One region of the Sutcliffiella sp. NC1 genome, then DNA from elsewhere that is predicted to be linked to it. Evidence: a T-box and tRNA genes for the amino acid it is inferred to sense, from the RefSeq annotation. Region 1 holds a T-box; the other holds one or more tRNA genes.
The links. The T-box of region 1 lies ahead of leuS (leucine--tRNA ligase). A T-box ahead of a tRNA ligase gene usually reads a tRNA of that ligase, here a tRNA-Leu.
Positions count from the first base shown of each region.

Region 2: it has a tRNA-Leu gene. The T-box ahead of leuS (leucine--tRNA ligase) is inferred to sense a tRNA for this amino acid. The anticodon was not compared.

Region 1 covers NZ_CP115153.1:3,869,102-3,875,142, reverse strand. Annotated here, with positions in the region: gene O1A01_RS20125 (GntP family permease) at 1-709, shown strand, start outside; gene O1A01_RS20120 (3-hydroxybutyrate dehydrogenase) at 726-1,502, shown strand; gene O1A01_RS20115 (GNAT family N-acetyltransferase) at 1,569-2,051, shown strand; T-box leader at 2,161-2,401, shown strand; gene leuS (leucine--tRNA ligase) at 2,514-4,931, shown strand; gene O1A01_RS20105 (rhodanese-like domain-containing protein) at 5,358-5,663, shown strand; gene O1A01_RS20100 (DUF3231 family protein) at 5,796-6,041, opposite strand, start outside.
Region 2 covers NZ_CP115153.1:98,965-105,005, forward strand. Annotated here, with positions in the region: rRNA gene O1A01_RS00485 (23S ribosomal RNA) at 1-1,195, shown strand, start outside; rRNA gene rrf (5S ribosomal RNA) at 1,312-1,428, shown strand; tRNA gene O1A01_RS00495 (tRNA-Val) at 1,438-1,513, shown strand; tRNA gene O1A01_RS00500 (tRNA-Thr) at 1,541-1,616, shown strand; tRNA gene O1A01_RS00505 (tRNA-Lys) at 1,813-1,888, shown strand; tRNA gene O1A01_RS00510 (tRNA-Leu) at 1,894-1,974, shown strand; tRNA gene O1A01_RS00515 (tRNA-Gly) at 1,988-2,062, shown strand; tRNA gene O1A01_RS00520 (tRNA-Leu) at 2,072-2,160, shown strand; tRNA gene O1A01_RS00525 (tRNA-Arg) at 2,179-2,255, shown strand; tRNA gene O1A01_RS00530 (tRNA-Pro) at 2,260-2,336, shown strand; tRNA gene O1A01_RS00535 (tRNA-Ala) at 2,364-2,439, shown strand; rRNA gene O1A01_RS00540 (16S ribosomal RNA) at 2,551-4,102, shown strand; rRNA gene O1A01_RS00545 (23S ribosomal RNA) at 4,394-6,041, shown strand, end outside.

The DNA of each region.
Region 1 (6,041 bases):
AAAACGAATGATAACAAAGGCAATTTCTCGCGGGGAGAAATTTGAATCACGTGAAAGTGATCCTGTGATGGATAAAGAGAGAGCACTGCCAAACCCGTTTGTTAGTATGATTCCGTTAGGTGTAGTATTAATAATTTCATTTATATTCCATGATGACTTAAAGCAATCAGCACTTATTATTGCGTTAACTGGTGGAGTAGTTTCTACTTATATACTTGGAAGAAAATATTTTAAGTCGTTTTGGGATGCAGTTTCTGCTGGAACGATGGGAGCATTAATCGCAATTGGTAATACTGCAGCTGTTGTTGGATTTGGTGGGGTAGCTCAAAAAGTTCCTGCCTTTGAAGTGGCTGTTAATGCAATGACTAGTATACCTGGTAGTCCGTTAATTGGTGGAGCCATCGCAGTAAGTGTAATTGCCGGTATGACTGGTTCTGCTTCGGGTGGGCAAGCAATTGCATTACCGATTTTAGCTCCACATTATTTAGATATGGGTGTAAATGCAGAAGCACTTCACAGAACTGTTGCGATTTCTTCGGGGGCTCTTGATTCTTTACCACATAACGGATACGTCGTTACAACGGTCCGTGCTATTTGTGGGGAGACACACCAAGCAGCATATGGGCCAGTCGCCGCAGTAACTGTAATCGTACCATTAATTGGATTAGCGATGGCAATTGTATTATTCTCGTTAGGTTTAGGGATTTAAGAAAGAGGTGCATCTAGTGGTAGAAAATAAAGTTGTCGTAATAACAGGAGGCGCACAAGGAATAGGATTTGAAATCGGTAAACACTTTGCGGAAAATGGAGCAAAGGTAGTTTTAACAGATATGAATGAACAGCGTGTAAGAGAAGCTAGTGAATCATTAAATGAAAAAGGATTAATTACAACTAGCTTTCGTTGTGATGTTACGAAAGAAGAAGAAATTATTCAAGTTATTGAGGGCACTGTTCAACAATTTGGGAGAATTGATATATTTATTAATAATGCAGGATTACAGCATGTGGCTATGCTTGAAGAATTCCCAACAGAAAAGTTTGAGTTATTAACGAAAGTAATGTTAATTGCACCATTTATGGCAATTAAACATGTATTTCCTACAATGAAAAAACAACAGTTTGGTAGAATTATTAATATGGCTTCTATAAATGGATTAGTAGGATTTGCGGGTAAAGCAGCCTATAATAGTGCAAAACATGGAGTTATTGGTTTGACAAAAGTTGCTGCACTAGAAGGAGCTGCGCATGGGATAACTGTTAATGCATTATGTCCAGGGTATGTTGATACGCCTTTAGTTCGGAATCAATTAAAAGATTTAGCGACAACTAGAAATGTAGAACTAGAGAAAGTACTAGAGGAAGTCATTTATCCGTTAGTTCCTCAAAGAAGATTACTTACTGTTCAGGAAATTGCGGATTATGCCATGTTCCTATGTAGTGATGCAGCTAAAGGGATTACAGGTCAAGCGGCTGTTATTGATGGTGGTTATACGGTACAATGAAGATGGGCGGTGGTTCTTTATGAGCCACCGCTATTTATTTCTTTAAATATATGGGGAGAAAGACTAGTGGAGACAAAACGGTGCTATTTTACTTTGATTACTTTAGATGATTATTATGATGTTAAGTCACTTTATACGAATAATAAAGTTAGAAAATATTTAGGTGGAGCTATTAAAGAAGAGAAATTCGATCGCATATTTCCATGCATGGTACAAAAAGCTACACATACGTGGGTAGTTAAAGAGAAAAAGACGGAGCAATTTATTGGATTAATAACACTTGATCGGCATCATAATGGAATAGATACAGAAGTTTCATACCTACTTTCACCTCGACAATGGGGAAAAGGTTATGCCTGTGAAGTAGTAAAAGAAATGATTACCTTTGCCTTCGAAAATTTAAAGCTTCCTAGACTAGTAGCGGAAACACAAACTGCAAATGAAGCATCATGCTATTTGCTAGAAAAGTTAGGAATGAATCACGAAAAAACGGTTACTAGATTTGGTGCAGAACAAAGAATATACGCAATTTATCCAGAAAAGGGATAAAGGCAGCCATAAGTGGGAACTATATTTTTAGGCAATTTAATTAATTGTCGAAGAAAGTGTTGCAGTTTTATGTAATATTCTATACAATACAAATTAAACTCAAACTTTAAATATTACGTTGAAAAGGAATAGTAGTGGACGAAAACGAGCATAGAGAGTTGACGGGTGGTGGAAGTCAACAACGAGCGTTCATGAACTCGCCTTGGAGTAGCAAGTGTGAAACCTACTTACAGGAAGTAATGCTTTGCCGTATCGTCCGCGTTAAGGATTTGAGCGAGCATAGATACATTCTATGTTAATGTGGGTGGTACCGCGGGAAGTGTATATACATAATACCTCTCGTCCCTTTTAGGGATGAGAGGTTTTTTATTTTTTTTTATCCCGGTGTAACCGTCCGTAAAACTCTTAAGATTTTTACGGACGCAAACACACCGATAAGTTCACTAATAGGAGGAATGTAAAATGTCATTTCAACATCAAGACATAGAAAAAAAGTGGCAGCATTATTGGGAAGAAAATAAAACGTTTAAAACAACAGAAGATTATTCAAAAGAAAAGTTTTACGCATTAGACATGTTTCCATATCCATCAGGAGCTGGATTACACGTAGGCCATCCAGAAGGATATACAGCAACAGATATTCTTTCTCGTATGAAGCGCATGCAAGGTTACAACGTTCTACATCCAATGGGGTGGGATGCGTTCGGTTTACCAGCAGAGCAGTATGCACTTGATACCGGTAACGACCCTGCTGAATTTACGGAGCAAAATATTAATACGTTTAGAAGACAAATTAAAGAGCTAGGATTCTCTTACGATTGGGATCGCGAAGTTAATACAACAGATCCAAACTTTTACAAATGGACACAATGGATTTTCCTTAAGCTATATGAAAAAGGATTAGCTTACGTAGATGAAGTACCTGTTAACTGGTGTCCAGCATTAGGTACAGTTCTTGCAAACGAGGAAGTAATTGATGGGAAATCTGAGCGTGGCGGTCACCCGGTAGAGCGTCGTCCAATGAGACAATGGATTTTAAGAATTACGGAATACGCTGACCGTCTATTAGAAGATTTAGAAGAACTAGACTGGCCAGAAAGTTTAAAAGATATGCAACGTAACTGGATTGGTCGTTCAGAAGGAGCGAACGTTCATTTTTCTATTGATGGTTACGATGAACAGTTTACAGTATTTACAACTAGACCGGATACACTATTCGGTGCAACGTATGCTGTATTAGCTCCAGAGCACTCTTTAGTTGAAAAAATTACAACATCTGAGCAAAAAGAAGCAGTAGAAGCTTATATCAAAAGTGTCCAAAGCAAAAGCGATTTAGAGCGCACTGAACTTTCTAAAGAAAAATCAGGTGTATTCACGGGAGCATATGCAGTAAACCCAGCAAACGGAGAGAAGTTACCGATTTGGATTGCTGACTATGTTTTAATTTCATATGGTACAGGTGCGATTATGGCAGTACCAGCCCACGATGAGCGTGATTACGAATTTGCAACAAAATTTGAGCTTCCAATAATCGAAGTAGTTGCAGGTGGAGACGTAACGAAAGAGGCTTATACTGGTGATGGAGATCATGTGAATTCTGATTTCTTAAATGGATTAGGGAAAGAAGAAGCGATTTCTAACATGATTGAATGGTTAGAAGCAAACGGTAAAGGGGAAAAGAAAGTTTCCTACCGCCTGCGTGATTGGTTATTTAGTCGTCAACGTTATTGGGGTGAGCCGATTCCAATTATTCATTGGGAAGATGGTACAATGACAGCTGTTCCTGAGGAAGAATTACCGCTAGTACTACCGAAAACGACGGAAATTCGTCCTTCTGGTACGGGGGAATCTCCACTAGCAGCTATTGAAGATTGGGTGAATGTTGTTGATCCAGTTACAGGTAAAAAAGGCCGTCGTGAAACGAACACAATGCCTCAATGGGGCGGAAGCTGCTGGTACTATTTACGATATATTGATCCGAACAACAATGAACAATTAGCAGATCCGGAAAAACTAAAGCATTGGTTACCTGTCGATATTTATATTGGAGGAGCAGAGCACGCAGTACTTCACTTACTATATGCTCGTTTCTGGCACAAGTTTTTATACGATATCGGTGTAGTTCCAACGAAAGAGCCGTTCCAAAAGTTATTCAACCAAGGAATGATCTTAGGAGAAAATAACGAGAAAATGAGTAAATCAAAAGGAAACGTTGTAAATCCTGACGATATTATTGAAAGTCATGGCGCAGATACCCTACGTCTATATGAAATGTTTATGGGACCATTAGACGCATCTATCGCTTGGTCTACAAATGGATTAGACGGATCACGCCGTTTCCTTGATCGTATATGGAGACTATTTATTGATGATAACGGTAAGCTTAGTCATAAAATTGTTGAACATACAGAGGAAGACTCGTTAGAAAAGGTATACCATGCGACAGTGAAAAAAGTGACAGAAGACTTTGAAGGACTTCGTTTCAATACAGCTATTTCACAAATGATGGTTTTCATGAACGAAGCATATAAAGTAGATAGTATTCCGAAAGAATACGTAGAAGGCTTCGTTAAACTTCTATCGCCGATATGTCCTCATATTTCAGAAGAGCTTTGGGAAAAGCTAGGCAATGAAGGAACGATTACGTATGCTGCTTGGCCAACTTTCGATGAGTCAAAGTTAGTTGAAGATGAAGTAGAAATCGTCGTTCAAATTAACGGTAAGCTAAAAGCAAAACTGAATGTACCAGCTGACGCTTCTCGAGAAACGATGGAGGAAATCGCACTTTCAGATGAAATAATTAGTACTCAACTTGAAGGGAAAACTGTTCGAAAAGTAATTGCAGTACCTGGAAAATTAGTGAACATCGTAGCGAACTAAAAAAGCAGAATGGCTCGCTCAGCGGTGACAAGCACAAGGAAAAGTCTGATAGAAGGTCGCTTAATTGACCTTCGTGCCCTCGTGTTGCGATCCCTTGAAGCTGGATAAAGCGCAGGCAGCAGCTGCATAATATAGAAAAAGAAAAGTCTTTAAAGCAAGTGGGAAAACGAGTCGTTGTTTCCCACTTGTTCTGTTTTTATGTAGAGAAATTGCTTAGTACCAGCTAATTTTGAAATCGGTTGGCGCAAAAAGAGTGTTCAATTGGCACAAAAGTTGACCTTGCTGGCAAAAGCTAGTCCAGCAGTTGACTCGAAAAGAGGCATGTAAACAAAACTACTCCTTTTTCTATTTAAAGCCCATACATTGCAAAACATTTTTATTTTTATTACACTGTTTTTAGTTAAAAAGAAAAGTGAGGTACTAACAATGACAGATATTCCAGTAATTACGGCTGAAGAATTAAAAGCAAAGCTAGAAAAAGGGGAAGAGCTTTTATTAGTAGATGTTCGTGAAGACGAAGAAGTTGAAATGGGGATAATACCTCAAGCGAAGCATATAAAAATGGGAGACATTCCCGAAAGCTTAGCTCAATTTGAAAAGGATAAAGAGTATATTTTCATTTGTCGTTCTGGACGTCGTAGTGAAAATGTATGTGCATATTTACAAGACCAAGGCTATAAAGTCCGCAACATGGTTGGTGGAATGCTTGATTGGGAAGGCGAAGTAAAATAACAGTAGAAAATGAAAGCAGAGTATTCGCTTATTAGAATGAACTCTGCTTTTTGTTGCTTTATAGTAAGTACTAACTAGGTCAGTAATTTTTGGACAAGTACTTACATTAAGAGCTATTGTAGTAGAACACTGTTACTTTTGAGGGCTCCCAGGAGGATAATAATACGGGGGAACTTTTAGCCATCCACGTTTCCTCATTAACGTTTTTAGTGTTGCACCAAACACTGCCCATTCAAAGAAAAATTCAATCCACATTGTTCCCACATCATTTCGAATTGCATTAGCTTGTCCTTTTGCACAAAACTGGGAGCATGCTACTAATTTAAATGCTAACCCGTTCGTAATTTCATCATCTGTTAGTTTAACGCCAAGAGGTAC
Region 2 (6,041 bases), 1.2 Mb from region 1:
GGGAGAAGGGGTGCTCTGTTAGGGTGTTAAAGCCCGAGAGAGCCGCAGTGAATAGGCCCAGGCGACTGTTTAGCAAAAACACAGGTCTCTGCGAAGCCGTAAGGCGAAGTATAGGGGCTGACGCCTGCCCGGTGCTGGAAGGTTAAGGGGAAAGGTTAGCGCCTCGGCGCGAAGCTTTGAACCGAAGCCCCAGTAAACGGCGGCCGTAACTATAACGGTCCTAAGGTAGCGAAATTCCTTGTCGGGTAAGTTCCGACCCGCACGAAAGGCGTAACGATCTGGGCACTGTCTCAACCAGAGACTCGGTGAAATTATAGTACCTGTGAAGATGCAGGTTACCCGCGACAGGACGGAAAGACCCCGTGGAGCTTTACTGTAGCCTGATATTGAATTTTGGTACAGCTTGTACAGGATAGGTAGGAGCCTGAGAAGCCGGAGCGCTAGCTTCGGTGGAGGCGTCGGTGGGATACTACCCTGGCTGTATTGAAATTCTAACCCGCGAGCCTTATCGGCTCGGGAGACAGTGTCAGGTGGGCAGTTTGACTGGGGCGGTCGCCTCCTAAAGAGTAACGGAGGCGCCCAAAGGTTCCCTCAGAATGGTTGGAAATCATTCGTAGAGTGTAAAGGCACAAGGGAGCTTGACTGCGAGACCTACAAGTCGAGCAGGGACGAAAGTCGGGCTTAGTGATCCGGTGGTTCCGCATGGAAGGGCCATCGCTCAACGGATAAAAGCTACCCCGGGGATAACAGGCTTATCTCCCCCAAGAGTCCACATCGACGGGGAGGTTTGGCACCTCGATGTCGGCTCATCGCATCCTGGGGCTGTAGTCGGTCCCAAGGGTTGGGCTGTTCGCCCATTAAAGCGGTACGCGAGCTGGGTTCAGAACGTCGTGAGACAGTTCGGTCCCTATCCGTCGTGGGCGTAGGAAATTTGAGAGGAGCTGTCCTTAGTACGAGAGGACCGGGATGGACGCACCGCTGGTGTACCAGTTGTCTTGCCAAAGGCATAGCTGGGTAGCTACGTGCGGACGGGATAAGTGCTGAAAGCATCTAAGCATGAAGCCCCCCTCAAGATGAGATTTCCTTTAGCGCAAGCTAGTAAGATCCCTGAAAGATGATCAGGTTGATAGGTTCGAGGTGGAAGCGTGGCGACACGTGTAGCAGACGAATACTAATCGATCGAGGACTTAACCAATTTAAATGAACGATACGAATGATCTTGATGAAAATATATTATCTAGTTTTGAAAGAATAAAAAAACACTTGATTTTTTATGAAAAGTGAATATAATTATTCTTGTCAATCAAATAGTCTGGTAATGATGGCGAAGAGGTCACACCCGTTCCCATACCGAACACGGAAGTTAAGCTCTTCAGCGCCGATGGTAGTTGGGGGCTGTCCCCCTGCGAGAGTAGGACGTTGCCAGGCTGTTATAACGGAGGATTAGCTCAGCTGGGAGAGCACCTGCCTTACAAGCAGGGGGTCGGCGGTTCGATCCCGTCATCCTCCACCATAACTATTAATCATTTAAGTTATATATGCCGGTGTAGCTCAGTTGGTAGAGCAACTGACTTGTAATCAGTAGGTCGTGGGTTCGACTCCTATCGCCGGCACCATCTTTAGTGCCATTAGCTAGTGCCATTAGCTCAGTCGGTAGAGCACGTCGGAATAAGCTACGAAGCATTAGCTTCAGCGTACATGCCGAGCTGCTACTTGAAGTGACATCCTGAGGCATGGACGTCTAAAGCAAATACTTCTTCGAATAGCATTATTCTTACAGTAGTATTAAGATTTAGGCAGAATAATAATTAAGTGCCATTAGCTCAGTCGGTAGAGCATCTGACTTTTAATCAGAGGGTCGAAGGTTCGAGTCCTTCATGGCACACCATCTACGCGGGTGTGGCGGAATTGGCAGACGCGCTAGACTTAGGATCTAGTGTCTTTGACGTGGGGGTTCGAGTCCCTTCACCCGCATAAGTAAATATTAGCGGAAGTAGTTCAGTGGTAGAACACCACCTTGCCAAGGTGGGGGTCGCGGGTTCGAATCCCGTCTTCCGCTCCACGAAAAGTTGCCGGGGTGGCGGAACTGGCAGACGCACAGGACTTAAAATCCTGCGGTAGGTGACTACCGTACCGGTTCGATTCCGGTCCTCGGCACCATTTTTAAAAAGAAGAATAGCGCCCGTAGCTCAATTGGATAGAGCGTTTGACTACGGATCAAAAGGTTAGGGGTTCGAGTCCTCTCGGGCGCGCCATTCACGGGAAGTAGCTCAGCTTGGTAGAGCACTTGGTTTGGGACCAAGGGGTCGCAGGTTCAAATCCTGTCTTCCCGACCAGATTATAATTTAAATGAATTAACTTATGGGGCCTTAGCTCAGCTGGGAGAGCGCCTGCCTTGCACGCAGGAGGTCAGCGGTTCGATCCCGCTAGGCTCCACCAAAATGTTCTTTGAAAACTAAACAAAACAATAGCGTGTAAGTCGGTTTTTTATGAATCGACCAAACAATAAATTGACGATAGTGTCAGCAAACATTTTGAGCAATCAAATACTCTACGGAGAGTTTGATCCTGGCTCAGGACGAACGCTGGCGGCGTGCCTAATACATGCAAGTCGAGCGAACATCTTTAAAGCTTGCTTTAAAGAAGTTAGCGGCGGACGGGTGAGTAACACGTGGGCAACCTGCCTGTAAGACTGGGATAACTTCGGGAAACCGGAGCTAATACCGGATAATATATAGTACCTCCTGGTACTATATTGAAAGTTGGTTTCGGCTAACACTTACAGATGGGCCCGCGGCGCATTAGCTAGTTGGTGAGGTAACGGCTCACCAAGGCAACGATGCGTAGCCGACCTGAGAGGGTGATCGGCCACACTGGGACTGAGACACGGCCCAGACTCCTACGGGAGGCAGCAGTAGGGAATCTTCCACAATGGACGAAAGTCTGATGGAGCAACGCCGCGTGAGCGATGAAGGCCTTCGGGTCGTAAAGCTCTGTTGTTAGGGAAGAACAAGTGCGAGAGTAACTGCTCGCACCTTGACGGTACCTAACCAGAAAGCCACGGCTAACTACGTGCCAGCAGCCGCGGTAATACGTAGGTGGCAAGCGTTGTCCGGAATTATTGGGCGTAAAGCGCGCGCAGGCGGTTTCTTAAGTCTGATGTGAAAGCCCACGGCTCAACCGTGGAGGGTCATTGGAAACTGGGAGACTTGAGTGCAGAAGAGGAGAGTGGAATTCCACGTGTAGCGGTGAAATGCGTAGAGATGTGGAGGAACACCAGTGGCGAAGGCGACTCTCTGGTCTGTAACTGACGCTGAGGCGCGAAAGCGTGGGGAGCAAACAGGATTAGATACCCTGGTAGTCCACGCCGTAAACGATGAGTGCTAAGTGTTAGAGGGTTTCCGCCCTTTAGTGCTGCAGCTAACGCATTAAGCACTCCGCCTGGGGAGTACGGTCGCAAGACTGAAACTCAAAGGAATTGACGGGGGCCCGCACAAGCGGTGGAGCATGTGGTTTAATTCGAAGCAACGCGAAGAACCTTACCAGGTCTTGACATCCTCTGCCACCTCTAGAGATAGAGTGTTCCCCTTCGGGGGACAGAGTGACAGGTGGTGCATGGTTGTCGTCAGCTCGTGTCGTGAGATGTTGGGTTAAGTCCCGCAACGAGCGCAACCCTTGTTCTTAGTTGCCAGCATTCAGTTGGGCACTCTAAGGAGACTGCCGGTGACAAACCGGAGGAAGGTGGGGATGACGTCAAATCATCATGCCCCTTATGACCTGGGCTACACACGTGCTACAATGGACGGTACAAAGGGCAGCAAAACCGCGAGGTCGAGCCAATCCCATAAAACCGTTCTCAGTTCGGATTGTAGGCTGCAACTCGCCTACATGAAGCCGGAATCGCTAGTAATCGCGGATCAGCATGCCGCGGTGAATACGTTCCCGGGCCTTGTACACACCGCCCGTCACACCACGAGAGTTTGTAACACCCGAAGTCGGTGGGGTAACCTTTTGGAGCCAGCCGCCTAAGGTGGGACAGATGATTGGGGTGAAGTCGTAACAAGGTAGCCGTATCGGAAGGTGCGGCTGGATCACCTCCTTTCTAAGGAAAATCACGCTCATTGTTTTGTTTAGTTTTGAGAGATCATTCTCTCTATTAATATTGCGCTTGCGTCTGCAAGTGAAATCCACGATGATGGATTCCTTAAGCAGCAAGAGCAGCATGAAAGTAAGCTACGAAGCTAATCACGATGTGATTGAAGTCAGTAGCCATGTTCTTTGAAAACTAGATAATATAAGTAATCAAGATACATTCACAAGTATCGTTCATCTTAGTAATTTTCTAATGATAACAATTCGCTGTTATCGAAAACCGCTAATTTAATTAGCACATGGTTAAGTTATTAAGGGCGCACGGTGGATGCCTTGGCACTAGGAGCCGATGAAGGACGGGACTAACACCGATATGCTTTGGGGAGCTGTAAGTAAGCTTTGATCCAGAGATTTCCGAATGGGGAAACCCACTGCTCGTAATGGAGTAGTATCCTTACCTGAATACATAGGGTATGGAAGGCAGACCCGGGGAACTGAAACATCTAAGTACCCGGAGGAAGAGAAAGCAAACGCGATTTCCTGAGTAGCGGCGAGCGAAACGGAATTAGCCCAAACCAAGAGGCTTGCCTCTTGGGGTTGTAGGACACTCTATACGGAGTTACAAAAGAACGGGGTAAACGAAGCGACCTGGAAAGGTCTGTCATAGAAGGTAAAAACCCTGTAGTTGAAACCTCGTTCTCTCTTGAGTGGATCCTGAGTACGGCGGGACACGAGAAATCCCGTCGGAAGCTGGGAGGACCATCTCCCAAGGCTAAATACTCCCTAGTGACCGATAGTGAACCAGTACCGTGAGGGAAAGGTGAAAAGCACCCCGGAAGGGGAGTGAAAAGATCCTGAAACCGTGTGCCTACAAGTAGTTAGAGCCCGTTAATGGGTGATAGCGTGCCTTTTGTAGAATGAACCGGCGAGTTACGATTACGTGCAAGGTTAAGTTGATGAGACGGAGCCGTAGCGAAAGCGAGTCTGAATAGGGCGTCATAGTACGTGGTCGTAGACCCGAAACCAGGTGATCTACCCATGTCCAGGGTGAAGTTCAGGTAACACTGAATGGAGGCCCGAACCCACGCACGTTGAAAAGTGCGGGGATGAGGTGTGGGTAGCGGAGAAATTCCAATCGAACCTGGAGATAGCTGGTTCTCTCCGAAATAGCTTTAGGGCTAGCCTTGAGTAAAGAGTCTTGGAGGTAGAGCACTGATTGGACTAGGGGTCCTCATCGGATTACCGAATTCAGTCAAACTCCGAATGCCAAAGACTTGTTTCTCAGGAGTCAGACTGCGAGTGATAAGATCCGTAGTCAAGAGGGAAACAGCCCAGACCGCCAGCTAAGGTCCCAAAGTATACGTTAAGTGGAAAAGGATGTGGAGTTGCTTAGACAACCAGGATGTTGGCTTAGAAGCAGCCACCATTTAAAGAGTGCGTAATAGCTCACTGGTCGAGTGACTCTGCGCCGAAAATGTACCGGGGCTAAACGTATCACCGAAGCTGCGGACTGTTCTTACGAACAGTGGTAGGAGAGCGTTCTAAGGGCGTTGAAGCTAGACCGTAAGGACTGGTGGAGCGCTTAGAAGTGAGAATGCCGGTATGAGTAGCGAAAGAAGGGTGAGAATCCCTTCCACCGAATGCCTAAGGTTTCCTGAGGAAGGCTCGTCCGCTCAGGGTTAGTCGGGACCTAAGCCGAGGCCGAAAGGCGTAGGCGATGGATAACAGGTTGATATTCCTGTACCACCTCATTCCGTTTGAGCGATGGAGGGACGCAGGAGGATAGGGTAAGCGCACTGTTGGATATGTGCGTCCAAGCAGTTAGGCTGGATAAGTAGGCAAATCCGCTTATCCTAAAGGCTGAGCTGTGATGGCGAGGGAAATATAGTACCGAAGTTCCTGATTCCACACTGCCAAGAAAAGCTTCTAGCGAGGAATATGGTGCCCGT